DNA from 2 places in the Bacillus cereus group sp. RP37 genome. Region 2 is predicted to be linked to the other one. Evidence: riboswitches for the same ligand, from Rfam matches in the RefSeq annotation. Region 2 holds a riboswitch; the other holds the start of a gene.

Region 1 (15,596 bases), 230 kb from region 2:
TGGGCTGTAATCTGTCGTTTCATACTTTTCAAAGTATGTGCCGTTCGCATAATCAGACTTATCGAAGTCTTTAAATGTTTCGCCTTTTTCTTTAGCGATTTCCATACTTTTCTCAATAGAGTAGTAATTTAACATCATAAAGAATGTACGAGCGAACTCTTTCGCTTCTGCACTTTCATATGCGATTTTGTTTTTTGATAAATATCCGTGTAAGTTCATTGCGCCAAGTCCAACTGAATGAAGCTCATCATTTGCTTTTTTCACAGTTGGTGCATTCGGAATGATCGTCATATCAGAAACAGCTGTTAAAGCTTCCATTCCCGCATGAACGGCTTCACGAATTTCTTTATTTTCCATTACATTCACGATATTTAACGATCCTAAATTACAGTTAATATCACGACGGATAATATCATCTGTACCATAATCATTTATTTCAGAAGTTTCTTGAAGCTGGAAGATTTCTGTACATAAGTTCGACATCTTCACAGTTCCAATATCCTTCAATGGATGTTGATTATTTGCATTTGATTTAAACATTAAGTATGGGTAACCAGACTCAAGCTGAATCATAGCGATTTTAATAAGCATATCACGTGCACTAATATCTAGCGGCTTCTTCTTCACTTTCGGATTGCTCATTAATTCATCGTACATTTCATCGATATCAATATCATCTAAATGCTTTCCGTATTCTTTATACACCGTATAAGGCGCGAAAACATGGAAAGGTTCGTTTTTCTCAGCTAGCTCAAAGAACTTACTTGGCACGATAATTCCGATTGATAGAGACTGAATACGGCTCTTCTCATCAGCATTTATTTTTTTGGTCAACTCGTCTTCATATTTCTATGAAGGTTGGACTATATCATCAACCTGTAACTGGTTGCCTTGCACTTCGACTGGTACCTATTTCCAGCCTACTCTACTAGCTTTCGTCTAATGACGTGCGTTCGATAGTCTCTACACCTTCTTGAAAGTATTGATAATTAGGAAAGTTATTGGATAGTACTCTATATTTTATCGTATTAGCAGGCACATTAAACGCTCGGCCGGCTTCCGCTAAAGACTCATAGTAAATGTCATTTATAACAATTGGCTCTTTTTGTTTTTCTCTTCCAGAATTATATTGGTTTTTTTGAGCTTTACTTATCTTCATACATGTTTCTTTTGTATGTTTTTTACCTTTACGAGACCTAGACATTTTTTCTTTTGTTTCATCAGTATGTTTTCTACCGTGAAATCGTTTAGTAATCTTAGATCTCATATTCTCCATATGTTGAGGTTTATCATACCAATAATTATTAGGACCAGTATTAATTTCAGAAAGAAATTTTTTTACTTCCTTTGAGTGAGTTTTCCCATACATATGGTTCTTTTCCCCACTCAACGCCCCACCTCTAGCGATGGGATGTCCGTTGTAGCAATACTGTTTCCCATAATATTGACTTAGTAAACTTTGCTCTATCTTATGAAGAATGTTCTTATCATCTGGTAACTCGATTATCCCTTTAAACTCAAATTTATTCTCACCATATAAATTCCAGGCTGCTTGTAAATGTTTACTATGATGCCGATTAGCATTCAATTGATTTCTATGAGTTTTAAATCGTACTTTAAAATTATTAGAACTACCAATATAAAACTTCCTATTTTCCTTATTAATTATCAAATAAATTCCACAGTTCATGGAATCTCGCCTCCGGTGAATATAAGATTCCACTTCACCCAAGTAACATTTCTTTCAAGCTTGGCACGGTATTACCTGCTATCCATGTACATGGACCGTAGGCTCTCTTAGTCAGCTTCTTCGCGGGTTCTTTTTCTTTTACCCCTTATTCAACTGATACCGTTAGCCGCTACTGCGACACCCTATTGGTTAGGTTCACAAGGTTTTCTCATACACATTACTGCGTAGAGGGACTACCAATTAATCCAAGAATTCAATAATATCCCAATGAAAAATGTTTAAGTATACTGCGCCGGCACCTTTTCGTTGGCCAAGCTGATTCGCATATGAAAACGAATCTTCAAGTAATTTCATAACAGGTACTACACCACTTGCAGCGTTGTCGATACCTTTAATTTGCTCACCGCGTGCGCGTAGCTTAGATAAGTTTAAAGCTACTCCACCGCCAATTTTCGATAATTGCATTGCTGTATTAATGTTAAAGCCGATTGAATTTAAGCTATCATCCATCTCTAACAAGAAACAAGACACCATTTCTCCTCTTCTGCTTCTTCCCGCATTTAAAAAGGTTGGTGTCGCTGGTTGGTAGTTTTGTTTTACAATCATGCTTGCGAAGTGTTTTGCCTTCGCAACATCACCGCGTCCTAAGTATAATGACACAATTGCTACACGATCTTCATAGCTTTCTAAGTATTGTTTTTGATCATTCGTTTTTAACGCATAATCTTTGTAAAACTTAGATGCTGCCATATAAGATTGGAACTCGAAGTTTTCACCATAAGCGATGTTATATACCTCTTCTACTTCCTCCAAGCTATACTCGTCCAGAACGTTGTAATAGTAATCATGTTCTTTCATATACTCCATTCGCTCTGCCACGCTATTAAAAGAAACGGTATTCTCTCTAGCTTCTTCCATAAAGACTTCTAATGCCTCTTTATCCTTATGAAGCTGATAAAAACCGTCCTGCATTTGCGTGATTTCATTATTCAGTTCAATGTGTCGCAATCTCCCGCACCCTTTCCTTAAAATATTCTACATCGTTATTTGTTCCAGATAACTCAAATTTTGATACAATAGGCACTTCATATTTAGTAGAAATTTTGTCAGCACTTGCACCGAACATGTCTCCCCAGTTACGATTGCCGCTTGCAGATACGCCTTTTAATTTTCCATTATTGCGCTCTAAAAAGTCTAAAACACGTTCTGGTACATTGCCAAAACCTGTTGTATACGTAATAAGAATAAAGTCTTCATCTATTACTAGATCTTCATCAATTTGAACGGCCGGCATATTTAATTTGTGGATGAAACGCTTCACGTTTCCTGTCATAGAATCATATGCAACTAACATTTCCGACCCCTCCCTCTCCAATCTATATTCTCTATATGTTGTTCTTGATTTCTCTATATATTGTATTACGTTTCAAAATAAGACACAAGATATATGTATAAATTCTTTCTTTTTTTAACTTTTACTTTTCGACAAGACAGTCGATTTTTTCAATACAATGACTATGAAACAACATTCTAAAACTCATGTCAATAAAGTGCTTTTCAAAAAAGTTGTCAACGAATTTAACCTTATTTTTAAAAAAGTTACCAATATATTTTGTCATAAAACGGCAAATGCTGGAGTAATATATTTCTCCAGCATCACGCAAAAAAGAACAGACATGAAACGATAATCTGTTCTAAAAAACGATTACATTTATCAATTTTACTTTATTAAATATTATACATATACTTTCGGTTCGCGTTACATACTAAAAGATAATTATTACAGAAAAAGATTATTATTATGGAAATTCAACTTATTTACGAAAAGATTATTCAGAGTGCTCAATACGCAAAATATCTTTTACAAATATATGATGTGGATTTTCATCTTTATCAATCATTGTACATACAGGTGCCTCTTCATCAAAGTATACAATCATTCCTTCTACGTACTGATATGTATGTTGAACTTGTACAGTTACTTTAATTTCTAAAGCCTCTTCATATGCTCTTTTTATTTTCTGAAGCATTTTTGCCGAACACTTTCGTTTCTCTGGATACATGACCATCCCCATAAATCTATTGCCGGCTCTATCTTTCCACATATAATCCCAATGTGGTAATATACCTTGTTTAAAATCGCCCATAATTCTCCCCCCTATATTCTTCTAGTTACGAACGTGGCGTTTCTGAATATGTATAAATTACTTGCCCGCCGCGCTGCGCGTTCCCTATAATATGTTTAAAATCTTCTCGACTTACTACAACTTTCCTAAACGTATAAAATACATCTTTCGTTGCAACATACTCCTTTATTTCACCATTTTTCAGCTGATCCAAAATTGTATTTGCTAATTGTTCATCCATGTATTTCACCTCTATGCAATATTTTATTTTATCGTATATTCTATAGGTCAACAACTGTAAAATTATCCAGGTGCTATACCTTCATTGCATTTTCATTATTTCGCAAACGATATCACTTTACTATATGTCCACTAAATATCATATACTAACATAGCTACTTCTCTATATCAAACATTTCGACATTCAATTATGCAAAGTTCCATACCACTATGCTACAATATATAAATAGAACTAGGAGGGATACTATGATTCGGAAAGCAAAAAAGACAGATGCAAAGGCAATAGCTCCTTTATTGTATAACGCTCTGCACGAAATTGCTGAAAAAATCACAGGTAGCACTGTTGAGACAGAAGTATTACTAGGACTTGAAACATGGTTCTCAAAAGAGAGTAATCGACTGAGCTATGAAAACTGTTTTGTATATGAACAAGACGGGAGTGCGGTCGGAATTATTGTCGCTTATCACGGTAGTGAAGCAACAAGGCTTGATGCACCAATTGTACGTCACTTAAGAAAATTACATAAAGATGAATCGATTACGTTAGAAAAAGAAGCTGAGATTGATGAATATTACATTGATACATTATCAGTTTCAAGTGCATATGGCGGAAAAGGCATCGGTTCTAAGTTAATTAAAGCTGCTGAAATCCATGCAACTGAAAAGGAGCATAAAAAAATCGCATTACTTGTTAATTTAGAAAATACACGTGCCTATTCATTATACGAAAAGCTAGGTTATACAAAGGACCAAATCGTTATGCTTGTGGGTGAACCTTATGTCCATCTAGTAAAACCATTAAATACAAAGGTTTCTATATCTTAAAAAGAAAGCACACGATTTATATAAATCGTGTGCTTTTATGTTAAATTCGTATTTAATATATTTCCATTCATCGCCTCGTGAAACGTATATGTTGTACATCCCCATGGCTCTCTGTGCAAAATAGGCGAACCAGACCATCCCATTGCTCTCAATTCTGCACCAACCATTGCATTAACATAATTATGCCCTACAAGAGCAATACTTCCATGTACGAGAGCGTAACGGTGTAATAAGTAAGCCGCTTGCCTTGCCCTCTCTCTTACTTCCTTATAAGACTCAACATCTTTATGGTAACCAAGTATCCATAATGTTCGTCCGATAAAAATCCATACGTTAGGTTTACATTTTAACCATGTTGGAGCATAAAAACTCGTCGGAATTTCAGCTTCTCTAAAAAGAGAATTTTGCATAAAAGATAAAGAATCCATTAATTCAGCTGTTGACTGTACAGCACACCTTTGATCACTCGTTAAAATCAATTTTGCTGCTTCAACCACTTCCATTGTTTCCGTTGGTATAGGTGCTTTTTCTATTATGGTATGTAAGTCATATCCCTTCCTCCATTCATGAAAGGATGTAACCGTCATTGGTTCTATAGTACGGTCTAAGCGACCATGACGAATAAAAGAAATCTTCATTTTTTCCACTCTCCATTCATCACTTACGAACTCTATTATGTACTATTTTTAAATATCATACCACGCAAAAAAAGAAAGTTATACACCTTTACATATCCCCACCACTCTCATGTGTGACCCAGCATGTATACCATCCATCCCATCAAAATATGTAGTTGTTTCATGATGACGAATCTTTTTTAAATGTATATAAGAAAATACAAATAAAGTTAACGCTATAACACTCCCCACAAATTCAAACATCATTTTACCGCCTCTAATTTCTCCCACTTTAGTAGGTTATTGTATTTTTTATTATACCCCTATATAAAGATGCACGCATTTAAACCGTTCTTTTTTTCTAATAACTTGAAGTTCTTGTATATTTTCTTACAAAAAGTGAATATTTTTCGAATTTTTACTTTGGAAACATTTACAAACTAGACAATATGGTTCAAAATAAGAGGAAATAAAAAAAACCAAAATTATTCTTTTTTTGGAAAACTGTAACAAGGAGAGTTGCTTATGCAGATCGCAGAAACTGGAGATATCATTGAATTTAAAGGTGGAATGCAAGGCCGTGTTCAAAAAGTAAATCAAAACTCCGTTATTGTAGATATAACAATCATGGAAAATTTTAGAGAACTAGATATGGAACCTCTTACAGTTGTAAGTCATAAAAACTATACTGTCATTAATCAAAATGCATAATATAATAGAAAGAAAGGATCTGTATGTTATACAGATCCTTTCTTTCTATTATATATTAACGATTATCAATTGTTTCTGGATATAGATCATGGTTCATCATGCGGTAGTCTGCCATTTGTTCATATTTCGTTCCTGGGCGACCGTAGTTGCAATAAGGATCAATTGAAATCCCTCCACGTGGTGTGAATTTGCCCCATACCTCAATGTAACGCGGATCCATTAATTTAATTAAATCATTCATAATAACGTTCATGCAATCTTCGTGGAAGTCACCGTGATTGCGGAAACTAAATAAATATAGCTTTAAAGATTTACTCTCTACCATTCTTTGTTCTGGAATGTAGCTAATATAAATTGTTGCAAAATCTGGTTGGCCTGTTTTCGGACATAAGCTTGTAAATTCAGGACAATTGAATTTCACAAAATAATCACGGTTTGGATGATTATTATCAAATACCTCTAAAATTTCTGGGCTATATTCAAATAAATATTTTGTATTTTGATTTCCTAATAATGTTACATCTTTTAAATCTTCATCTAATCTTCCTGTCATTTTAAACATCCCTTCTCATTATACTCCGCGTTTATTTCCCCATACTAACGCATGAAGCTGCGGCAATACTTTTGCATTATTCATCTCTTTACAATTTACAGCTTTATCAATCAGCCACTCGTACTTATCTAATAATTTCTTAATCAGCATCGCATCATCCACAGTTTTTGTATCATCATTCCCTACTTGTAAGAAAAATGGTACATCGGGATAACGTTCGTGCATCTTAACTGCATATTCAAAATCTTGATCGTCGAATACTACTACTTTTAAACTAATATCTTTTCCTGCTAGTTTCTGAATCACATCATCTAACTTCTGAAAATCAGTATTCATCGCCGAACTTGGTGGTTTTGGAGAAATCGTTATCTCATCAATTTGAAGTAACCAATCTTGCCATTTACTCCCTTGCGTTTCGATTGCTGTTCGCATTCCATTCTCTTTTAATATAGAAAGAAGAAACTCAATATTTTTCAGCAATGCTGGATTTCCGCCTGAAATCGTAACATGAGAAAAATTTTCGCCACCAATTTCTACAAGCTCATTCCAAACGTCTTCTGCTGTCATCTGTCTAATTTGATCTTTAGCCGATCCATCCCACGTAAAAGCAGAATCACACCAAGCGCAGCTATAATCACAGCCAGCTGTACGGATAAACATTGTCTTTTGTCCTACAACCATTCCTTCACCTTGAATAGTCGGACCAAATATTTCTAAGACAGGGATTTTACTCATCGAGCATCCACTCCCGTCTTACTTCCGCATAACTAGTCGGAGTCTCAAATAGACGAACAAATTCAACGCGAGCTCCTTTATATTCGTTCGCACGATTATCTTTTGTTAACGCTTCTGCCATTTTTTCATAAATCCAAACGACCATATTTTCAGCAGTCGTATTCATTGCTGGTAACGTTTCGTTTAAATAACGATGGTCTAAATAAATTTCTATTTCATTCTTCCAAATTTCTTTTATATCTCCAAAGTCAATCGCAAGACCTATTTCATTTACATATCCACTAATTCCAAATACAACTTTATATGTGTGACCATGTAAGTTTTTACATTTTCCTTCATAACAGTGTAAATGGTGCGCTGCATCAAATGTAAATTCCTTGCTGACCATTACTCTTTTATTATGATATTTGAGCTGTTTACGCTGAATATCCTTGTCCATTTTTTGCAAATTTTCTACGATGCGAAATCCAAAGAAATTATCCATTAGTTGTTTGCTCCTTCGCGTTCTTGTAGGTACGTATCTAATCCTGCTTTACGAAGTTGACATGCTGGACATTCACCGCAACCATCACCAATGATTCCGTTATAACATGTTAATGTTTTTTCTCGAACAAACTCGAATGCTCCAAGTTCATCTGATAATTTCCACGTTTCCGCTTTATCAATCCACATAAGTGGCGTATGAATCACAAACGGATAATCCATGGATAAATTTAAAGTAACGTTTAACGATTTCACAAATACGTCACGGCAATCTGGGTAACCACTAAAATCAGTTTCACATACACCCGTTACAATATGACGTGCTCCTACTTGTTTTGCTAATACAGCAGCAAATGATAAGAATAGTAAATTTCGTCCATCTACAAATGTCGATGGCAATTCACCTTCTTCATGTGTAATCTCCATATCCGTTCTCGTTAACGCATTTGGAGCAAGTTGATTTAATAGACTCATATCTAGTACCGTATGCTTAATTCCTAGCTCTTTCGCAATTTCCGCTGCACAATCAATTTCTAACTTATGACGTTGATTGTAATTAAACGTTACAGCCTCTACTTCTGCAAACTGCTCTATTGCCCAAAATAAACATGTCGTACTATCTTGTCCTCCACTAAAAACAACAACTGCCTTTTCTTTTTTCATTTCACTCATTCTCCTTCTCTATTACGAATAAGAAGAAAGAACGTTCTTGAACTGTCACAATAAAAAAACAAAACAATACCTAAAGATATTGTTGTTTCCATAGTTTTTTATAGAGGGAGTTCGCGAACCTCTCCCGTGCATTGCACGGAATTCCTTCTTTCATTGACAAAGCTTATTGTAACATATTGTATACTACCAGAAAAAATTTCTGATTTTTCCGCTATTTCTCATTTCATTTCTTTCATTTTATAGTATGATTAATTTAATGTGAGAAGAGAGGAGGCATCCCACTGAAATCCTTTATTATTTATCTCTTTTTAAATATATTATTCATCCTTGTTACAATGCTCGTATACCATTTATTTTGGAATCAAAAAGGGAAACGTTCTCCTAAATTAAATTCAGCAATATTTATTGTATTGTGTTGCCTCGTTACTATACTATGTATCACTTTCGCAGCAAAAACAAATTATGGATTTCAATTTGATATGCGGCATATCGTATTAATTGTCGGTACATTAACCGGAGGTCCTATTGCTGGCGGCTCTATATTAGTTGTATTAAATATATACCGCTTCTTATTAGGAGGAATAGGTGTTTTCCCATCGCTTATCGGTTCTATCCTTCTATTTATTGTCCTATTATTTACATACAAATTTTTCAATCGAACTTCTAATCGTATAAAAATAGCACTTGCTATTATCTACAGTCTCACATACGGATTTAGTTGGATACCTTTCTTCCTTTCAAAGGTTACAAACAAGGCTGATTATATACCACATATTATTGTGTATGAGTTATGTACGATACTTGGTACGATTCTTATTTTATATTTACTACACATATTACAAACTCAAATTCGTCTCCAAAACGAACTTATGAATGCTGAAAAATTTCATTTAATTGGTGAAATGGCAGCGTCTATCTCTCATGAAATTCGCAATCCATTAACTTCAACGAAAGGATTTTTGCAACTTTTACAATCAGATACATGCACTGAGCAGGAGCGAAAATTATATATCGACATTGCCATCAACGGAATCGAACAAGCAAACCACGTTCTTACAGATTATTTAACCTTTGCAAAACCAAGTATTGAAAAAGAACAAAGATTACAGTTAGAAGAAGAACTGCTACATGCATTATCGTTAATTACACCGCTTGCTAATTTAGCAAATGTGCGTACACATTATATAAAGCAAAGCACTTCTTTTTTTATCGCGGGAGAAAAACAAAAACTAAATCAATGCTTGTTAAATATTTTAAAAAACTGCATTGAGGCCATGCCAAAAGGCGGTGATCTTTATTTCACATTAGTTCCTGATCATAAGCATATTCAGTTATATATAAAAGATACAGGAGTCGGTATGGATACCGAACAAGTGAAACGTCTCGGCTCTCCTTTCTATTCAACGAAAGAAAAAGGAACTGGACTTGGAATGATGGTCGTATTCAGTGTTGTTCAAGCTATGAATGGAAAAATTGATATTATAAGTGAAAAAGGAATCGGTACAACCTTCTTATTAACTTTTCCACTCATACAAAAAACGTGATGAAATCATCATCACGTTTTTTCTGTTCCTTCAACTAATTCAGCAAAAGCTTTCACTTTTCCATGTGGCTTTTGATTTTCTTTACGTGCTTTCCAAGCGCGCTCTTCTTCTTTCTTTTTCTTGGACATACTTTTCAACTCCTTCTTTCCTTTCTCCATGTAGTATTCCAAAATAAGAAAGAAAACTATGCACATATCAAAAAAGAAGTGGTCTCCCACTTCTTCCTAATTATCGTTGTAAAATTGCGTGTTTCGCCTCTTTTAACTGCGTAAGATGTCTTTGTTCATGCAAATCAAGAAATTGAATCCACTGATACAAATTCAGATCATTAAAAACAGGATGCTTTAATCCATTTTCAAATAGATCTTTTTCATCTATAACACTATGAAGCGCGTGTAATAGTTCTTGTCGTGAATGTTCTAGTAATTGAATTCCTTGCTGTTTTTTCATTAACGTTTCTGTTGGTTGCATTTGCTGAGGAGCTTCTCGTTTATGTGTGCGATCAAGCGTAAGTTGGAGGTCTTTAAATGGAGTCGTGTTTCTTTCGTTTTTTTGTAAAGCATATACAAGGGCAGACGTGACAGATTGTTCAACTAAATGCAAGTGATGCAAAATTTGAATAATACTCCATTTATCACGGCGTGGCTTTACATTCACTTCTGTATCATTTAACATTTCAATTTCTGATAATAGCGTGCTTCGAGTAGACTGTAATGAGTTCACCAAACTTTCTAAACTCACATCCATATTAGATTGAAGCATATTTCTTTCCCCCCTTTTTGTTGGTGAAAAGAGGTGCTCCTTATGAGAAACACCCCTTTAGTATTCTGAATTTTCTTTTATTATCTCATCATTTTCCCATTATGTCGATGTTAAACATGTGAAAAAAAGCGCATGTTTTTTACAATTTTGTGTCGTCAATCGCATGTAACCATGCTTCAATTTCTGTAATGACACTTTTCACACAGCCTTCAGCAAATGGTGATGTTAAATTTGCAACTTCTACTAATTCCAAGAATGATTTACTTCCACCTTGTTGGCACAGATTCACATAATCTTCCCACGCCTCTTGTCTATTATCTCTTGCACGTTTCCAAAATTGCAGTGCACAAATTTGTGCTAACGTGTAGTCAATATAGTAGAACGGCGAGCTATAAATATGTCCTTGACGTTGCCAGAATCCACCGCGCTCTAAATAATCATTATCTTCATAATCACGATGCGGCAAATACTTTTTCTCTATATTACGCCATGCTGTCTTACGCTCTTCTGGTGATGCTTCTGGATTTTCATATACATAATGTTGATATTCATCAACAGATACACCATACGGTAAAAACAGAAGTGCTGAACTTAGGTGAGAGAAGTAATATTTATCTGCATCTTCTTCAAAGAATAATTTCATCCATGGCCATGTAAAGAATTCCATACTCATAGAATGAATTTCACACGCTTCATACGTTGGCCAATTGTATTCTGGAATTTCAAACTTACGACTTTCATATACTTGGAAAGCATGACCAGCTTCATGTGTTAATACATCAATGTCCCCAGATGTTCCATTGAAGTTCGAGAAAATAAATGGTGCTTTATAATTCTCGATATATGTACAATAACCGCCACCCGCTTTTCCTTTTTTCGCAACTAAATCTAATAAATCATTATCTAGCATGAAATTGAAAAATTCATCCGTTTCAGCCGATAACTCTTTATACATCGTTTTCCCATGATTAACAATCCAATCCGCATCTCCTTTTGGAGTTGGATTACCAGTAGCAAACTCAAAGTTTTCATCATAATATGCTAATTTTTCTACACCAATACGTGCTTGTTGTCGCTTTCTTAATTCCGTTGTAACTGGAACGATATAATCAAGTACTTGCTGACGATAATTCGCCACCATTTCCGCATTATAATCTGTACGGTACATTCTCGCATATCCAAGTTCAACAAAGTTTTTGAAACCTAAAGATTTAGCGATGTTCGTTCTCACTTTAACAAGCTCATCATAAATACGATCTAACTCTTCCTCATTCTCAGCTAAAAATCCGTAATATGCTTCACTTGCTGCTTTACGTTCACTTCTTTCTTTCCCTTGCATAAATGGAATAAGCTGTGATAACGTTCTTTCTTCTCCTGCAAAGTCAATTTTTGCAGATGCTAATAACTGCGTATATTGTGAAGACAATTTATTCTCTAATTGTAAATCTTTCACGACTTCATCAGAATATGTTTTCAAATCACACTCTGCTAGAGCAAACAATTGCTTCCCATAATACGCTTCTAATTCTTCACGAAATGGAGAATGAATTAACGCTTTATAATACTTTGTACCATATCCTTGTACAACTGGAGAGAATTCATCAAAGAAATCTTGCTCTTCCTTATAAAAAGCATCTGTCGTATCAACAGAATGACGAATGTAACAAAGATTCCCCATTGTACCAAAATCGTTGCGAATTTCGTTAATTGAATGAATGACTTGTTTTTGTTCTTCTACAGTTTTTGCGTTATCAAACTTCTCTAAAGCAACAGTAAACTTCTCTTTTAATTCTTCAATATTTGGCCGTTTATATTCATAGTCTTTAAATGACATGAACGAGCCTCCTCTCCATTATATACATCCTTACTATAATTCAATGCTTACTTACAAATCTCCTCTTATTCTTCAGCAAAATACGGCAGATGTTGTCATAATTACATGTAAACAAAAAAGCCTTGGATTTCTTTATCCAAAGCTCCTTTGGAACATACTATTATTTTTCATACTTTCCAATCTTTTTTAATAGATCAAGTAATTCATCCTTTTCTTCTTTCGTTAACATTTCAAAAGACTGATGTATAACTTGCTCATGCCCTGGAAAAATAGAAGCAATAAAGGTCTCTCCAGACTCAGTTAGTTGTGCATATATAACACGTCTGTCATTCGGGCACGGAATTCTCTTTACTAGTCCCTTTTTTTCTAGCTTATCTACAACATATGTAATGCTGCCACTAGCTATTAAAATACGCTCACCAATTTGCTGAAGTGGCTGACCGCCTTTATGATATAGCAGTTCTAATACAGCAAATTCAGTTGGATTTAACCCGTTACTTTGTATAGATTTATTTGTAGTATCCATAACAGAACGATGTACACGAGATAATGCAATAAATACTTTTAAAGATTGAGAAATATCTTCTCGTTCATTATTTGATGTCATACAACTTTCAACCCTTCACTTAAATTCTCAGTAATAAAAAGAAAAAAACAGCTTAGTACTTCATGTAATTCCCGAATGAGTATTCACTCATTCATTACCTCTCCCCAAATATATTATGAATGATTCTTGAATAAAAACATGACAATTTTAACATAGTTTATATATAATGATAATAAAAAAGAAGGAGTACCAAATTTGAAAGTCAAATTCCACAGCATAGTTTTATATATATTGCTTGTTATCCTACCAACGATAGGGATTGGTGCTACATTTTATTCATATCATTCGTATAAAATGAAACAGGAAAACAAACAATCTGCTCACACGGTTCTCTTTTTATATAGAGACTATTTAGATCATCACCTTGGTGAAGCAATCTCCGCATTAGAAATGCTCTCAAAAGTCGTAGGAACCGAGACTGGAAATATAAATGGAGTGAAACAAATTGTACATGATACAGATGGAAACGATGCACGCTTTTCTGGTCTATATTACGCTACACCAGAAGGAATCATTACAATCGCATCCGAAGGCGAACGACCACCTGTTGATGTCTCAGATCGCAAATATATTCAAGACGCGTTACAAACGAAGAAAACAACTGTATCATCAGCCATTACAGATCGTGTTCTTGGACATCAAGCGATTATGATTGCTTCTCCCATTTTCAATAAACAGAAGGAGCTCTCAGGCTTATTGTTAGCAAGTTTACGCTTTGATTACATTTCATCATCTTTAAATGCCATTAAGCCACAATACCATTTTGAAGTAACCGATAAACATGATGTAGTTTTTCTAACCGATGATAATAACGAAACAAGTGATGCGCATTCTAATATGCTTACTACTCCACTCCAACGATTAAATTGGAAGGTCTCTGTTTCTCCATTGCCTATCCATCAAAAAACTTTATACCAGTGGGTTTCAATAGAGTGTATAGCTACTTTATTTTTAATGTCTATTTTATTTTTACTTGCTCAATATATGTTGTTAAAACGTCAAACAAAACTGGAAAGACAACAAAATGAACTACAAAAAATTGAATTGGTTGGAACTTTTGCAGCTAGTACAGCCCACGAAATCCGTAATCCTCTTACCGGAATTAAAGGACTCGTCGCTCTATTAAAAGAAAAATATAAAGATGAACAAGATCAGTTCTATTTTTCCATCATTGAACAAGAAATAGAACGGATTAATGAAATTGTAAGCGAATTTCTTATTCTTGGAAAGCCAACCGCTATCATTGAACAAACATATGATGTGAGAACTATTTTAAATGAGGTAGCATTGATTATTCAATCTGAGGCGAATCTACATAACATTGTATTCCATTTACATTTGCCAGACCATCCTGTTCATATACGTTGCTCAAAAGACCATATGAAACAAGTGGTTTTAAACATTACAAAAAATGCAATTGAAGCCATGACTTCTGGTGACACACTAACTATTTCCGTAACAAACAATGAAACACATGCACAATTGCAAATTATAGATACTGGAAAAGGGATTCCAAAACATATTCAAAAACACCTCTTTCATCCGTTCTTTACTAATAAAGATACTGGAACAGGTCTTGGACTTGTCATATGTAAACGAATTGTAGAGATGTACAATGGGCATATTTTTATTGACAGTATAGAAAACGAAGGAACGACAGTTCATATCGAAATTCCGTTACACCTAGTATAATTATCCTTATCCCAAAAGGGTAATTATACTTATTTCATAAAACCAGCCACAAGCATTCGCCAAAAATTACTCGATTTTCCTTCATACCCAATTTGAAAAATAGGTACCTTTATAATTGATAACCATTTGGGTGTTTGTTTTTCTTTATAGCACTGGTACTGTAAAATAAGCTTGTCCAATTCTTGACTAACTTGAATTGTCTCCATACTATTTAACCCACTCGTTAAACCTAATTGAATCATTTCTTCACGCTTTATATGAATATCACGTGAAAGCTTTTCTAATGTGTACTTCCTTTTTACAGTAAACATTCATATCCCCCTTATTATACTTCCTTGCTCTCAACTTCACTTCTCCATTGGCCTTTTAACTACTTAATCATATTTGAATTTGAAGAATCAGAAAATTTAACATTTTCTCCCTGTAATTTACAAATCTTTACCCTCACTTTGAGAATTATTACAAATTATTCTATCTTTGTAAATACATTCGCAATAATAGACAT
Region 2 (15,596 bases):
CATAGGTTATGATATCGCCAACATCAGCGGAATTTGTACTTGTTAGTTTCGTAGCAACAATATTAGCGGTGTTAATTTGTGTCATTACTATATTGCTAGTAGCATTTTTAACAATAGCAGGTAAATTTGGATCGGCGATAAAGCTATATTGAAATGTAGCACTGTTTTGCGCTGGATTTGGTGAAGGTAAACTATTTGTACTAATTTGGAAAACAATAGTTGTAATTCCGCCTGCTGGAATCGTACCAACTTGAAGGCCAACATTTGGATCCGCACCTAGCTGTAAAGCACCACCTATAAAAATACTATTTGGTACAAGAGTTGTGCCAGGAGGTAGTATATCGGTAACAACTACATTATTTGCTGGAGTATTCCCAGGATTGGCTAAGGCAATTGTATATGTGATTGGTTGCCCAACATCTGCGATAGTTAAGTCTACATTTTTGAAAATAATTACATTTGCTAAATTAATTTGTGTACTTACAGTATTACTTAAAGATGTTTCTATAGTTGGTGGATCACCTGGATTTAGAATAAAGCTATATTGTGTACTAGATGAATTTATTGTTGGATTTTGTACTGGTAAAGAGGTGACAGTTACTTGATAAGAGACGGTAAGTGAGCCGTTAGCAGGAATGGCAGGTAACGGAACACCTATATTTGGATCTGCATTATTTTGAAGTAAACCGTTAATAAGGAAAGTGTTTGGAATAAAGGTAGTGCCATCTGGATTTGTATCTACGAAAGTGGGACTATCAGCAGAAACACTTCCTGCATTCGTTAAAAGAATGGTATAAGTTAATATATCTCCAACGGTAGCGAACTCTCGATCCACCGTTTTTGCCGAAATGACATTTGCATCGTTTACTTGAGTAAATGTAGTGGTTGAAGTAGTGTTCTTACTTACAGGTGAAGCGTTTGGATCAACGATAAAGTTATAGGAGATGGAAGCGCTATTTGAAATAGGATTTGGGTTTGGAATGCTAGTTATTACTACTTGGAATGAAGCTGTAATTGTAGTATTAGCATTGATGCTACCAATATTGATGCTAGCTGGTGTAACACCTGGTTGAGCAACACTGTTAATCGTAACACTGTTTGGTACAAAGGCAGTACCATTTGCAATTGAATCGGATAGTACTACATTGTTCGCCGCAACATTTCCATCGTTTGTAAGAGAAAAGGTATAAGTTAATACATCTCCAACTTCCGCAAACGTTTGATTTACAGACTTGTTAGTATGAAGATTTGCTAGTCTAATTGTTGATGTTACAGAATTAGAATTTGCTGTTTTCGACGTCGGTGGCAGACTTGGATTTACAGTATATTGATAAGAGGCGAAAGCATTATTAATGATAGGATTTTGGGCGGTAATATTGATGACTGTTACTTGGAAAGAAAGGGTAAAAGTAGCTCCGCCAGGAATTGTGCCGATAGGTAAGGCAATGAGAGAATCTACATTTTGCAAAACGCCGTTTAGTGTTACAGTACCAGGAGTCAATATCGTTCCATTTGGAAGTGGATCTGTTAGTTGCACGTTAGTTGCAGCTGTATTTCCACTGTTTGTAATAAGGATTGTATAACTTATCGTTTCGCCAATTGTGGCAAATTGTTTGTTTGTTGATTTTGTTACTGTTACATTCGCGTTGTTAATTTGAGTGGAAACAAGATTAGAAGAGATGTTTTTTGTAACGGGTGATTGGATAGGATTTACAGTATATTGATAAGAAGCGCTGGATCCATTAGATACGACATTTGACGCAGGTATTGTGTTTACTACTACTTGAAATGAAATATTTTTTGTTGTACCAGTTGGGATAGATCCAATGTTCACACTATTAGCAGGATTTGCTCCAACTTGTGTCGTGCCATCTATTGTTAAACTGTTAAGGACAAAAGTGGTTCCGTTAGGAATGACATCTGTAAAAATAACATTGTTCGCATTCGTATTACCTGTAGCTGTAAAGGCAACAGTGTAAGTCAGTGTATCGCCAATATCTGCATAGTTTTTATCTACTGCTTTTGCCAAAGTTACAGTAGCATTATTCACTTGAGTAGAGACAATATTCGTCGTATCAGTCCCACTTACTGCTGGTTGATTTGGTACAGGAATGTATTGATAAGTTGTTGTACCGCTATTTAATATTGGGTTTGTTTGCGGGATAGAAGGAACGAGTACTTGAAATGAAACAGTAGTCGTAGAATTAGCAGCAATAGATCCAATTGATATCCCATTTGCGGGATTTGCCCCAGCTTGAGTAACTCCGTTAACAGTTACACTCCCTGGAATGAAAGTAGTCCCACTTGGAATTGGATCTGTATATATAACGTTAGTTGCAGGGATATTTCCTATATTAGCTAAGGCAATACTGTAAGTTAACGTTTCGCCAATATCGGTAAAGATTTTGTTAACTGATTTTGTGCCATTAATATCTGCAAGATTAATTTGTGTTCCTGCAGAGTTGCTTGTTGCGAGACCGTTAAAGGTTGTTCCTCCGGCAATTGGTGTATATTGAAAGGTAATATTAGCAGTGTTAGAGATAGGGTTTTGATTTGGAAGAGAAACGACAGTTGCTTGGAAAGTTACTGTACGAGAAGAGTTATTATTAATTGTTCCGAGAGATATACCAGCGGCAGGATTTGCATTTGTTTGTGGTACGTTATCTATCGTCACGCTTCCAGGTATGAAGGAAGTGCCGTTAGGGAGTATGTCTGTAAAAGTAACGTTATTAGCAGGCAGAAGCCCGGTATTAGGGATAGTAACGGTATAAGTGAGAACATCTCCAATGGCAGCGACACTTTTATTCACGTTTTTCGTTGCTTGTATATTTGGTGAATTTATATTGATTTGTAAACCGACTGTATTTAACATATAGGCATCTCCGTTAGTTGTTAAACGGATTGCGGCGGAAACTTGTGAGTTTGTTAAATAAGGAGAAATATCAATGGAAGTAATGTCCCAACCTTGCCGGCCGGCGGATATATTTGTGCTTGTAGAAGCACTTTGATTTCGTGTTCCAAATGTCCCAGTTGTATCTAAATTTCCAGCAGCATTATTAACTTGGGAACCGAAGAAATTATTTACAGCATTATTTGGCCCAGATAAAGCATTTAATGAACTGAAATTTGGTCCGAATAATGCTTGATCTCCAGTTAAATCAGCATCCCCTTCAGTAGAACTTATAAACAATCTCCCGCTTACAGGTCCCCCGGCAGGTGTTAAAAATCCTGAGACAGATACATCTGCACTACCAGTTTCTACAGAAACACGGTTACCAGCTACGTAAATTGTTAAATTTCTTGCGGGTAAGGAACCGTTTTGATAAGCGACAATGAGCGTCCATCCAGAAGAATTGATAGCCCCGTTAGAAGCATCTAAAGGATCTACAAGTCCAGGAACGGAACCTGTTGTATAGGATCCAGATCCAGCAGCTTGCACGAGTGATGTTACATCTGCGGATCGTGTATAAAATCCAAATGTGACAGATCCAGAAACGAATGTTTGATTTGAAGCTGTAACAGCTGAAGGAGTAATCGAGTATGTTGATACAGGTGTTGTGAAAGAAACAGGATTCCCTAAAACACTCGTAATGTTTTGATCACGAGATAAGTAGTTTCCGCCCCAAACAAGTTCTGCGTAAAGAATAGTACTACCAGCAGGGATATTTAAAATAGCGGTAGAACTATTTTGTGTATAGTTTAACGTAGTACCAGCAGGAAAAGTTGTGACTTGTAAAGCGGTATTCGTAGTTATAAACGCTCCAATTGCACCGATTGTACCAGCACGGTTTTGATTACTAATTTTACTTAAGCCTAAAGTGTTTCCTGTAATAGCGAGTGCGCCGTTAGTGGTGGTAGAAAATCGATTTGTAATTGGCATGTTGTCACCTCATTTACAATATAGTCTTGGTCAAAATAGGATATGTGTGTGACAAATAAAGGGAAACATGTACGAGTTGATTTGATAATAATGATTTAAATGTCTAGATAAGGGGATGAAGTATGCTTGAATTGGAAATTAAGGTGGAGCGTCTTAGGGACGAACAAATAGGCGATATTGTAGCATTATCTTCTTATATTGGCTGGGATTATAATAGAGAAGAAATCGAAACGATTTTTAATTCAGGTATTGTATACGGTGTGTGGAATGAGAGGAAGGAACTTATTGCGAGCGCTGCAATTATATTATATGGAGAGACGTTAGCGTCTATCGGAATGGTAATTGTACATCCAGATTATAAAGGAAGAGGAATTGGAAAGGTAATAACGGATTCATGCGTTAAAAGCGTATCAACTCGAACTCCAATTATGCTTATTGCTACGGATGAGGGAAAGCCTTTATACGAAAAGTTAGGGTTCAGGGCAGTGAGCGATGTTTCTAAATACATATGTAACTCATACAATGCGAATCATAAATATGCAGGAAATGAAGAATATATGATGGATTATGAAGAGGGGAATTTAGAAGAAATAATAAAAATAGATGAATATGCATTTGGAACAAATAGAAAAGAGTTTTTAAAGAAAAGAATTATACAAAGTGAACAGTGTATCGTTGTGAAGGGTAAGGAACAAAATGTACTAGGATATGGTTTAAGCGTACAAACACCAGAAAATAAAATAATAGGACCAGTCGTTGCTAAAAATGATGCGATGGCAATGCGAATTGTTCATCATTTAGCAAGAGATCATAATGGTAAATTGAGAATTGATGTACCAAAAGGAAAGAACAATTTTATGAAAGAATTAGAGGTTGCTGGTTTTAAAAAGGTTAATACACCACCAATTATGATGAGAAATAGTGATCAATTATTAAAAAGGAATAATGGGCTCTATAGTATTGCAGCACAAATTTTTGGGTAAAAAAGAATCCTTTCGTGAAAAGGATTCTTTTTTACAGTTAATTTAATCACGATATTGATCATGAATAGGTTGAAAAAGGTCTTCTTCGACATCTCTAACAACTGAAAAATGATCAACGTTATAATGCCCATGTAAAATTTTATTGTGATGACCAATAATTTGCTCTGCAGACAACACGTTAGAATCAGTGGTTGAATGACCGTTTTTAATTAATGTGACGTCAAAGCCTTGTACAGTTGCTGTTCTAACAGCAGTGTCAATACAATGTTCTGTTTTACATCCACCAATAACAATATGATTAATATTTTCTTCTTTTAAAAGTTCAAGTAAAGAAGTGCCATAGAATGAATTGGTTGCTGCTTTATTAATAAGGGTCGCAGACTGAGGTACTTGAATTTGATTATGTACTTCAAAGCCCACGCCACTACCAGAAGCAACATCGATATCTCTTACGAAAATAATAAGAGCATTAGAATCTATTGCTTTCTGTACAGCTGTATTTAATGTAGATAATAGCTCGGTTTTACGAAAAACCTCATTTTCTTGCTCATTTCCATCCATTAATTCTTGCTGAGCATCGATAATTAATAGTGCTTGTTTCATCGTGTCTCCCCTTTAATATGAAATAAGTTCCACTGTACATATTCCGTTAGATTGATGGGAAATCCTTCATTGCAAGCGAAGTAGACGATAGATTTACAAAGTTGTCAAATAAATTTCATTCTCTTAGCGTGTAAAAACATGTATGATAGGAGATGGAGAATTTTTGAGTAGGTGGGAATAACATGCAAACAGTAGAAGATTATCTTTCATTCTTACATACGAAAGGATTTAAATTATCAGAGGAAGCACAAGGATTTATTATGTTCGGACAAGGATATACTGGTGCGTCTGATGGAATTGTGAACGCGGCAATAGAAGCGACAATTAAACATCAATTACAGTTTGATGGGAGTTATTTTGTTGCGTTATTAGAACGATTGAAAGAAGAAGAAATTACAGATAAAAAAAGCGCTAAGGCTTTTATGCGGAAGTTACAAGGGTAACTTCACGCAGCCTGCGCTTCTTTTTTTGTTTTGGAAGGTAATTCAACAAAAACCATGCCTAGGAAAATACATAGGCATCCGATAATAGCAGAAATAGAAAGTTGTTCGTTTGCAACGAGAACGCCTGTTAATGCAGCAAATACGGGCTCCATTGCGAAAATAATTGCTACTCTCGTTGGAGAAGTATGTTTTTGTGCTGATGTTTGGATGAAAAAAGCAATGGATGTCGCGAATAAGGAAGTTAGAAATAGGGCGAATAAAAAGGAAGAATTCGTCCATAGTGCTACTGAAAATAATTTTTCCCAATCTTCAAACAAAAAGGCGCAAATAGAAGAAAACATACCGACGGCTAATACTTGTGATGTGCTTAGTAATAAAGGTGATATTTTCTTAGAGAAGAAGCCGTTAACAAGAATATGGGCAGCAAAAGCTACTGCACAGCCGAGAACGAGTATATCTCCAATGTTTAATTGAAAAGAATCACCCGCCGTTAATAAGTATAATCCTGCTGTTGCTACAGCAATGCCAATTACGATAAAAAGGGTAGCTTTTTGTTTTAAAAAGATAAAAGACAAAATTGGTACCATAACGATACTAAGCCCTGTTAAGAACCCAGCTTTTGAAGAAGTTGTATAAAGTAAGCCGAATGTTTGTAATACATAGCCAACACATAAAAAGAATCCAACGATTAATCCAGCGAGGTTACTCTGTTTTATATCTTGTTTTGAAGTTTTTTTTGAGAAAATCAGTTGAACGAATAATAAAATAATTCCGGCGAATAAAAAGCGAATACCATTAAAAGTAAATGGACCAACGAAAGACATTGCATTTTGAACGACAACAAACGTAGCTCCCCAAATAAAAGAGACAAATAATAAAGCAAGAGGAGCAACCCAATCTTTTTTCACACCCATACCCCCGTTAATTTTGTAAGATAGCTTTTCTAGCTAATTCATCAGCGACTTTATTTTGACTACTTGGAATCCACTTAATAAAAAAGAGATCGAAACTTTTTATGTACTGCAGTGCTTCCTCTAATAGTGGTGCAAACATTTTATTTTTTGCGTATTCTTTTTCAACAGCTCGCTCAACAAGTTGCGAATCTGTACGAAATGAGACAATGTTATAATTATGCTCCGTGCAATATTTTAATGCCGCAAGTAAAGCGTGGTACTCTGCTTCATGATTGGACATTGTCCCAAGGGGCAATGATAATTGTACAGCTGGTTGCACCCCTTTAATAAACACCCCTGCACCAGAAGGACCAGGATTTCCTTTTGATGCACCATCAATATATACTTCAATCAAAATGTGAAACCTCCAAATGATAAGATGATCCCCTACTTAAATGTTTCTTTGAAGTAGGGGATAGAGTAACTTAGCCGATTGTAATACTATAACGACATGTAAATGTTTCATTCGCTTGTAAAGATTGAATTCCTTTTTTTTCCTTAAAATCTTTTGCTGGATTTATTTCATCAGCAATTCCGTACCAAGGTTCAATACATAAGAAAGGTGCGTTCTCGCCTGGTGTCCATACGCCGACAAATGGGAATCCGTCAAATTCTACTTTTACAAATTTATCATGTTTATGAGAACGAATAGAGATTTCATCCGTATTCATATTTTCAAAAATAAGCGCATCATTTTTAAATAAATCGTATGTAAGTGGTAATTCATTCGTATTTTCAGCGATTAATTGCTTTTTACTTGAAAGATAAGGTCCTTCTAATACGCTTGTTTCTAAGCGTTCAGAACCATTAAATGCTAAATGATAATCTGTAAATGATTCGCCCTCTAATAAGGGGAAGTTGAAACCAGGATGTGCTCCGATTGAGAAGAACATCTCTTTTGAAGCAGGGTTATGTACTTCATATGTTACATGGACGATTTGTCCGTCTAGCTCATAAGAAACGAGTAATTCAAATTCGTATGGGTATTTTTTTAATGTTTCTTCATTACTAGTTACAATATAAGTGATTTTCGTTTCACTTTGTTCTTGTACAGAGAATGTAAGATCACGAGCAAAGCCGTGTTGTGTTAAAGAATATGGTTTACCATCTACGTAGTATGTATTATCTACTAATCGGCCGACAATTGGGAATAAAATTGGTGCGCGGCGCCCCCAATAAGTAGAATCGCCTTGCCATAAGTATTCAGTGTTATCTTCTTTTAAGCGAACGCTTTGTAATTCTGCACCTTTGTCAGAAATGGAAACGATCACTTTTTCATTTTGAATTGTTGCTGTCATGAAGTGAAACCTCCTAAATCTTTCATATGTTTTATTATACGTTGTCTAAAAGAAAAAAGGTAGTTCATGATAGGAATCTATTGACGAAAGAGTGTGTATTGCGTAGAATATAATCTTGTTGCTTAAAAAACGAATAACGTGGTTCGAAACCATCCCACGTAAAAAAACTAAGGAGATTTTGTCATGAATATTAGAACATTAGTCGGTAATGGTATTTTAGCGGCATTATATATTGCTGTTTCTATGCTTATTCAGCCATTTGGCTTTACGAATGTACAATTTCGTATTTCAGAGATGTTTAATCATCTTGTTGTATTTAATAAGAAAGCAATTTACGGAATTGTATTAGGTGTATTTTTAACGAATCTCTTTTTCTCACCTATGATCGCTTACGATTTAGTATTTGGAGTAGGGCAATCTATTCTGGCGCTAGTTGCAACGATTATATCTATGCGATTTATTAAAGGTGTTTGGGCTCGTATGATTTTTAATACAGTTATTTTTACAATTACAATGTTTATGATTGCAATTGAACTTCATCTTGCATTGGGTTTACCGTTTATGTTGTCTTGGTTAACATGTGCAGTCGGTGAATTTGTTGTCATGGCGATCGGTATGCCTGTAATGTACTGGATTAATAAGCGAGTACGATTTGAAAGATTTATGCAATAGATGAAAGAGCTATTCCTATAGGGATAGCTCTTTTTGCATGTGATAATATTGAATATAATTCTTCGACTCTTGATACAATATAATAAAATAAAGTGAGGCTTTCATTAGCTGGATACATATAAGAAGTCTTACATAAGGGGAATCTAGTATGAAATATAAAATTCATTGGTTGTATAAAACAAAAAGCGGTTTGCAGACGGAATTAACGACAGATTATATGAACATAGAAGATGTATTGCAATTTGCGGAGGATTTCGAGAAAACAGGAAGAGTGAAAGAATTATTATTTTACGATGAAATGGATGCAGAATGGTCATTAAAGGAAATGAAGAAGCTGAGCAAACAAGTGGAGGAAGAACCCCAAGAAATACTCGTTTATTTTGATGGCGGCTATGATGTACAGACGAAAGAAGCTGGAGTAGGTATATGTGTATACTATAAAAAAGGAAATACAAAATACCGAATTCGCCGTAATGCATATATAGAAGGTATATATGATAATAATGAAGCGGAATATGCGTCATTATTATACGGTATGAATATACTCGAGGAATTAGGCATTAAGTATGAAGCAGTTACACTTCGCGGTGATTCTCAAGTGGTATTACAACAATTGGCCGGGGAATGGCCTTGCTATGATGAGCATTTAAATCATTATTTAGACCAAATTGAGCAAAAAGCGAAGCAAATGAAATTAAAACTTGTATGTGAGCCAATATCTAGAAAACAAAATAAAGAAGCACATCAATTAGCAACGCAAGCATTAGAAGGAACAGTTATCGATAGTCATAAAGAAATAACCGAATAGAGAGGTGCAACGGTGGATAAAAAGCAACTCATTACAGAGGTAAATGACTTATTAGAAACATATTGTGAAGGGTGTTTTTTGCGAGAACATAATCGGAAGACAAATAGTAAATATTACGCCCATTCATTTTGTATACGTCAATGTACAGTTGGAGAAACATTGAAAAAGTATGGAGAACAGTTGTCATAAAAAACATCCAGAGAACATTCTCTGGATGTTTTTTTAATGCTTCGCTTCATTTAATTGATGCTCGCACTTGCTTAATTTCTTTTCCTCATTCATTAGAAAGGGCTCGTCTAAATCTGTCGCAACAGATTTCATAATTTCAAGCTGAGAGCGAGCTTCTTCTACAGCAGTAGTAGCATGCTCTAATGTATCTGGATCCATTGAAATTGTCGCTGATCCTACCATTTTTTGTGCTGTTTCTACACGGAATTTCACTTCTTCAAAATCATTTACTTCTGATCCCATTATTACTTCCTCCTTTGTATATTGCGCATTTCACATAGTTTTTGCTCTGTAAAACGGAAATATACAAAGGAATAACAAAGGAGGTTACCAAGTAAGGTAACCTCCTGTCATATGTTGGATTAAAGTTTTACTACGTTAGCAGCTTGAGGTCCGCGGTTTCCTTCAGTGATATCGAAAGATACTTCTTGGCCTTCTTCTAAAGCTTTGTAGCCGTCACCTTGAATAGCAGAGAAATGTACGAATACATCGTCAGCGCCTTCCATTTCGATAAATCCAAAACCTTTTTCGTTGTTAAACCATTTTACTTTTCCTTGCATGTTACAATTCCTCCTAAAAACATTTGCTTTTTTCATTTAGTGAAATTCATTTAAAAGATAAGATAAACTAAAAATGCTATAATCTTGAATATTCTGCTAAATGATTAATTTAAATATACACGAATTGGTAGAAATTAGTCAAGTAAGCGATTTTATTTTTTTGTATTTTTAAATAATTTTTCAGCCGAATTTTTAAATAGGTATAGGACAGGCCGAGTATGTAATATTCTTAATTGAATGCTATACATAATGAGGTGAAAGAATGAATGAGTCTTATTTATTAGATAATGAAGGAATGAGAACGAGAACTGACATACCAAATTGGGTTACAAAAGAATTTCAAAATTTTTCGAGTGTCGTGCTAGAACCAACTTTCCCGTGCTATTTCGGCTTAACAGCTTTGAAAAAGAATGAACTTCGTTATTCATTTCTTTCTCATAATGATTGGAGTCATTTGCCACATACAATGTTATCTTTTTTAGAGTTAATGAAAGAGCGGCCAATTGTAAGAAGAGGCTTTTTTCTTTTTGTAGAGCCGGAATGTGAAGAACAATCACTTGAATATTATCGTGATTACTTTTGGAAAGTACTACAATATTTACATGAAAACGATAATCAAACATGGCCGAAGCAAATTCCTGAAGACCCAGACCATTACTTATGGGAATTTTCATTTGGTGGGGAACCGATATTCGCATTTGGAAATGCGCCAGCTTATAAACAACGAAAAACTAGGCATTTAGGGAATTCTCTCGTTATTGGGTTTCAGCCACGGACTATCTTTGATGGATTAGAAGGGGATCGCCCTAAAGGAGCATATTCAAGACAAACGGTCCGGGAGCGAGTTGAAAAGTGGGATCAGTTGCCGAAACATCCTAACATTAGTCATTATGGTGATCCGGATCATCGTGAATGGAAACAATACTTCATAGGAGACGATGTAGAGCCGATAAAAGGAAAATGCCCTTTTCTTCATAGGATAGAAAAGTAAGAGCCATCATCGGGATGGCTCTTTTGCATATTTTGGATAAAAAAGGGTATTTTAGTAGTAAATATTTTGATGAAAGCTAGTCTATTTTTAAACATTACATCATTACTTAATAGTAAAGGAAGTAGAAAGGATAGAGCTATGTTTGGAGCGATTATACAACAAATTGTATTAGGTATTTCATTAGCTGCACCAGTAGGTCCGATTAATATTGAAATGTTAAAACGAGGAATTGAACGAGGTTTTTGGCATGCATGGGTTGTTGGAATTGGTGGAATGACTGCAGATATTTTGTTTATGCTTCTCATCTATTTCGGTTTATCTTCTGTATTTATGTATACATATGTACAAGCTTTTATGTATTGTACAGGGTTTTTCTTGTTATTTTATTTAGGATTTCAAAGTGTAAAACAAGGAATCTTCCACTCGAATATGGAATATAAAAAAGAAGAGGTAGGTGGCCTTAAACAATCGTTTATGGCAGGTTTTTTAATTGCGATATCCAATCCATTAAATCTTGTTTTTTGGTTTGGTATATACGGAAGTACACTTAGCTCATTGCTTACCAAGGTAACGAAACAAGAAGCCTTTTTGTACAGCCTTTGTATTATCGTTGGTATTATTTTATGGAATTTAAATATTGCTTTTTCTGTCCATTTTGGCAGAACTTTATTAAAGCAAAAAGCACTTGGCTATATAACAGCCGGAGCAGGTATTATTTTAGTAGGATATTCTATCCATTTTGCATACAAAGCTTTACAGTTGTTCACATAAGATTGAAGGGGAGATTTTTATGTATCGAACCACTATTGACGGAAAAGAAATTATTATTACGTTAGCACCAAAAATCCGAAAAGAAATTACTGATAGGAATCCACTATATGAAGCGGTATTTCATAATGCAGCAAGATTACTACAAACAAAGCAACCAACGTTTGCGGTAAATCATGAAGTACTTGGGCTCATTATTGGAGAGGTACAAAGAGGAGAAGTAACAGTGTTTGCGGTGGAACATATTATTCCGAAGCAAAATATATTTGGATCGAATAATTTTTTCTCGACAATAGAGCAACAGGCAAATTTGTAAAGGGAATAGAATAAGAATAGAAAATAAAAGAAATAGTCGTAACGATATGTTGCGGCTGTTTTTTTGGAAAAGGGGAAGAAAGATGAAGAGAGTGGGGAAAGAGTTCTTTTTACAACATGATATCGTTATTATGTATAGTATTCTAATTATTTTCATCATTATTTTAAAAATGCAATTTTTTACATGGATCGGTATGTTAGCGTGTTTGTTTGGTATTGTTTTTTATACGCTTAACGAATATATGACACATCGGTTTTTATTCCATTTAAAGCCACCTAAAAACGTATTTTTATTAAAAATGTTAAGAAGATTACATTATGATCATCACGTATATCCAGATGATTTAAAACTTTTATTTTTGCCTGTATGGTTTAGTATACCTAGCTTTACTATATATTTACTTATATCATACGGTATAACAAAAAGTGTTACTATTACACTTTCATTCGGAATCGGAATGATTATCATGCTTCTCGTTTATGAATGGAAACATTATATTGCGCATAAGCCAATTCGTCCTTTCACTAAGTTTGGAAGATGGTTAAAAAAACAGCACATATTACACCATTATAAAAATGAAAAGTTTTGGTTTGGTGTTTCAAATCCAGTATTTGATTTCCTATTTGGAACACTTAAAGATGGAAAAGACGTTGAATTAAGCGAAACAGCTCGTAATTTAGAAAAAGAGAAAAAGACAGAAGTAGTGCGATAAGCGCTACTTTTTATTTTATTTTAACGAGAATAAAAGCTCGATTGGTACGGGTTGAAAAGTAAAAATTTTATGTTGAAAAAGTATATTAAAAACTTAGGGAAAAATGCCGAAAAATGTCTATCGAAAAATCTTTGCAGGAATGTATGGATTGTCTAAAATGAAAATAAGTTTCTGAATATTTATAAAATTTAGTCTTTAGGTATACAAGGGGGAATTGTATTTCTAGTAAGAGAGGGGATCGGAGAATGAAACGAGATGATACGTCAGCACGTAAGTTACAAAATGAGGTGAATTATACAGAGGTTGTTCAGTCAGAAGAATTTCAATTGCTATTAAATACGAAAAAGAAGTTTATCGTTCCGATGAGTATTTTCTTTTTAAGCTTTTTTATTGCACTACCTATTTTAACATCGTATTCAAAGGTGCTCAATACACCAGCATTTGGTGATGTTACATGGGCATGGGTATTTGCTTTCGCACAATTTATTATGACATGGGCATTATGTATGATTTATAGCAAAAAGGCGGAATCATTTGATGAAATCTCGCAAAAAATTCTACAAGATATGCAAAAAGGGAGGGGCTGAACTTGAATACGACTGCGTTTGCACTATTTTTAATTATTGTCCTTGGTACGCTAGTCATAACCTATTTTGCATCGAAAAAAACGAAAAATGCGAGTGAATTTTATACGGCTGGAGGGGGATTAACTGGTTGGCAAAATGGGCTGGCCATTGCGGGAGATTATATGTCTGCTGCGTCATTTCTTGGTATAGCCGGGGCGATCGCGTTAACTGGGTTTGATGGATTCTTTTATAGTATCGGCTTTTTAGTTGCTTATTTAGTTGTTCTATACCTTGTCGCAGAACCGCTTAGAAATTTAGGGAAGTACACGTTAGCAGATATGATTGCGGCGCGTTTTGATGCGAAAAAAGTTCGCGGAGTTGCAGCGCTTAATACGATGACGATTTCGATTTTTTATATGATTGCACAATTAGTTGGGGCTGGTGCACTTATTAAATTATTATTAGGAATCGAATATACGACATCAGTTTTAATCGTTGGTACATTAATGACAGTGTACGTTATTTTTGGTGGAATGACTGCGACGAGTTGGGTACAAATTGTTAAGGCTGTACTACTTATGGCTGGTACATTTATTATTTCTGTTATCGTTTTCTCCAAATTTAATTTCAGTGTGACTGAAATGTTTGCGCAAATGAAAACAGCTACACCATTAAAAGATTCGTTTTTAAATCCAGGAGTAAAGTATAAAGATGGTCTTGATACGCTATCTTTAAATTTAGGACTAGTCCTTGGTACTGCAGGATTACCACATATTCTTGTTCGCTTTTTTACAGTACGTGATGCAAAAACAGCACGTCAATCTGTTGTATACGCTACGTGGTTAATTGGTGCATTTTATATTATGACAATTTTCTTAGGGTTTGGAGCAGCGGCGTTTGTAGGAAATGAGGCAATTATGAAAGCAAACCCTGCTGGTAATATGGCAGCACCTTTATTAGCTAAAGCGTTAGGTGGAGATTTCTTATTTGCTTTCGTATCAGCCATTGCCTTTGCAACAATTTTAGCTGTAGTGGCAGGACTTGTATTAACAGCGGCATCAGCATTCGCGCATGATTTTTATAATGAGATTCTTCGCAAAGGAAAATCAACGGAAAAAGAGCAAGTGTCCATGGCTCGTTATGCGTCTATTGGAGTAGCGGTATTATCTATTATATTAGCGTTATTTGCTCAAACATTGAACGTAGCATTTTTAGTTTCATTAGCATTTGCGGTTGCAGCGAGTGCAAACTTGCCAGTTATATTATTCACAATATATTGGAAGCGCTTCAATACAACAGGTGCCATCTCTGGTATGATTGTTGGTCTTGTATCAGCAATTGTTCTTGTAGCGTTAAGTCCAAATGTTTGGAACCCTGTAGCTGGAAAAGCTATATTTGTTGGGGAAGCGATATTCCCATATACGACACCTGGAATTATTTCGATTCCGCTCGGATTCCTGGCAGCATATTTAGGAACCGTTTTATCTAGTAAGAAAGAAGATGCTGCGAAATTTGATGAAATTCTTGTGAAATCTAATACTGGACATGGTATTAGTGATGCATCCTCGCATTAAAAAAGAGGGGCTTTTCGATAGATAAGAAAAGCTCCTTTTTCTTTTGTCATTTTCTTGTAAATAATACTGCTTTGTAAGTAGGATTTGTCTTAATTTTGTGGAATGAAAATAAGCAGGGAGAAATTTAAATCATCATGGCACCAGCGCAGCTTTTGTGAAAAATAAGTTGTTATGGAAGGTGGAAGAAATGATGAAAACGAAACAGACTGATGAATTATTAGCAAAAGACGAGCAATATGTG

The links. A riboswitch is a leader RNA that binds a small molecule or an ion and turns the genes downstream of it on or off. The one in region 2 is predicted to bind preQ1.
Region 1: another riboswitch for preQ1. It lies ahead of queC (7-cyano-7-deazaguanine synthase QueC); the one in region 2 lies ahead of QCI44_RS20135 (QueT transporter family protein).

Annotation. Positions count from the first base shown of each region.
Region 1 covers NZ_JARVHP010000001.1:4,040,376-4,055,971, forward strand. Annotated here, with positions in the region: partial or broken gene QCI44_RS21330 (ribonucleoside-diphosphate reductase subunit alpha) at 1-831, opposite strand, end outside; gene QCI44_RS21335 (group I intron GIY-YIG endonuclease) at 929-1,690, opposite strand; partial or broken gene QCI44_RS21340 (ribonucleotide reductase N-terminal alpha domain-containing protein) at 1,934-2,698, opposite strand; gene nrdI (class Ib ribonucleoside-diphosphate reductase assembly flavoprotein NrdI) at 2,685-3,044, opposite strand; gene QCI44_RS21350 (hypothetical protein) at 3,520-3,837, opposite strand; gene QCI44_RS21355 (hypothetical protein) at 3,863-4,057, opposite strand; gene QCI44_RS21360 (GNAT family N-acetyltransferase) at 4,303-4,881, shown strand; gene QCI44_RS21365 (hypothetical protein) at 4,917-5,519, opposite strand; partial or broken gene QCI44_RS21370 (hypothetical protein) at 5,608-5,789, opposite strand; gene QCI44_RS21375 (YkvS family protein) at 6,024-6,209, shown strand; gene queF (preQ(1) synthase) at 6,265-6,762, opposite strand; gene queE (7-carboxy-7-deazaguanine synthase QueE) at 6,781-7,497, opposite strand; gene queD (6-carboxytetrahydropterin synthase QueD) at 7,490-7,981, opposite strand; gene queC (7-cyano-7-deazaguanine synthase QueC) at 7,981-8,643, opposite strand; PreQ1 riboswitch class I at 8,737-8,780, opposite strand; gene kinB (sporulation sensor histidine kinase KinB) at 8,988-10,196, shown strand; gene QCI44_RS21405 (DUF6254 family protein) at 10,208-10,324, opposite strand; gene QCI44_RS21410 (DinB family protein) at 10,425-10,958, opposite strand; gene QCI44_RS21415 (M3 family oligoendopeptidase) at 11,098-12,792, opposite strand; gene QCI44_RS21420 (MarR family winged helix-turn-helix transcriptional regulator) at 12,953-13,399, opposite strand; gene QCI44_RS21425 (DUF3149 domain-containing protein) at 13,595-15,091, shown strand; gene QCI44_RS21430 (aspartyl-phosphate phosphatase Spo0E family protein) at 15,121-15,402, opposite strand.
Region 2 covers NZ_JARVHP010000001.1:3,808,886-3,824,481, reverse strand. Annotated here, with positions in the region: gene QCI44_RS20170 (DUF7507 domain-containing protein) at 1-3,880, opposite strand, end outside; gene QCI44_RS20165 (GNAT family N-acetyltransferase) at 4,003-4,863, shown strand; gene QCI44_RS20160 (cysteine hydrolase family protein) at 4,906-5,466, opposite strand; gene QCI44_RS20155 (DUF6123 family protein) at 5,649-5,909, shown strand; gene QCI44_RS20150 (DMT family transporter) at 5,912-6,817, opposite strand; gene QCI44_RS20145 (reverse transcriptase-like protein) at 6,831-7,217, opposite strand; gene QCI44_RS20140 (aldose 1-epimerase family protein) at 7,288-8,160, opposite strand; PreQ1 riboswitch class I at 8,293-8,337, shown strand; gene QCI44_RS20135 (QueT transporter family protein) at 8,344-8,832, shown strand; gene QCI44_RS20130 (ribonuclease H family protein) at 8,981-9,640, shown strand; gene QCI44_RS20125 (zinc-finger domain-containing protein) at 9,653-9,829, shown strand; gene QCI44_RS20120 (DUF2564 family protein) at 9,863-10,111, opposite strand; gene cspB (cold shock-like protein CspB) at 10,231-10,428, opposite strand; gene QCI44_RS20110 (YqcI/YcgG family protein) at 10,691-11,419, shown strand; gene QCI44_RS20105 (LysE family transporter) at 11,558-12,190, shown strand; gene QCI44_RS20100 (hypothetical protein) at 12,210-12,503, shown strand; gene QCI44_RS20095 (sterol desaturase family protein) at 12,586-13,215, shown strand; gene QCI44_RS20090 (DUF485 domain-containing protein) at 13,461-13,802, shown strand; gene QCI44_RS20085 (solute symporter family protein) at 13,805-15,355, shown strand; gene QCI44_RS20080 (aspartate aminotransferase family protein) at 15,546-15,596, shown strand, end outside.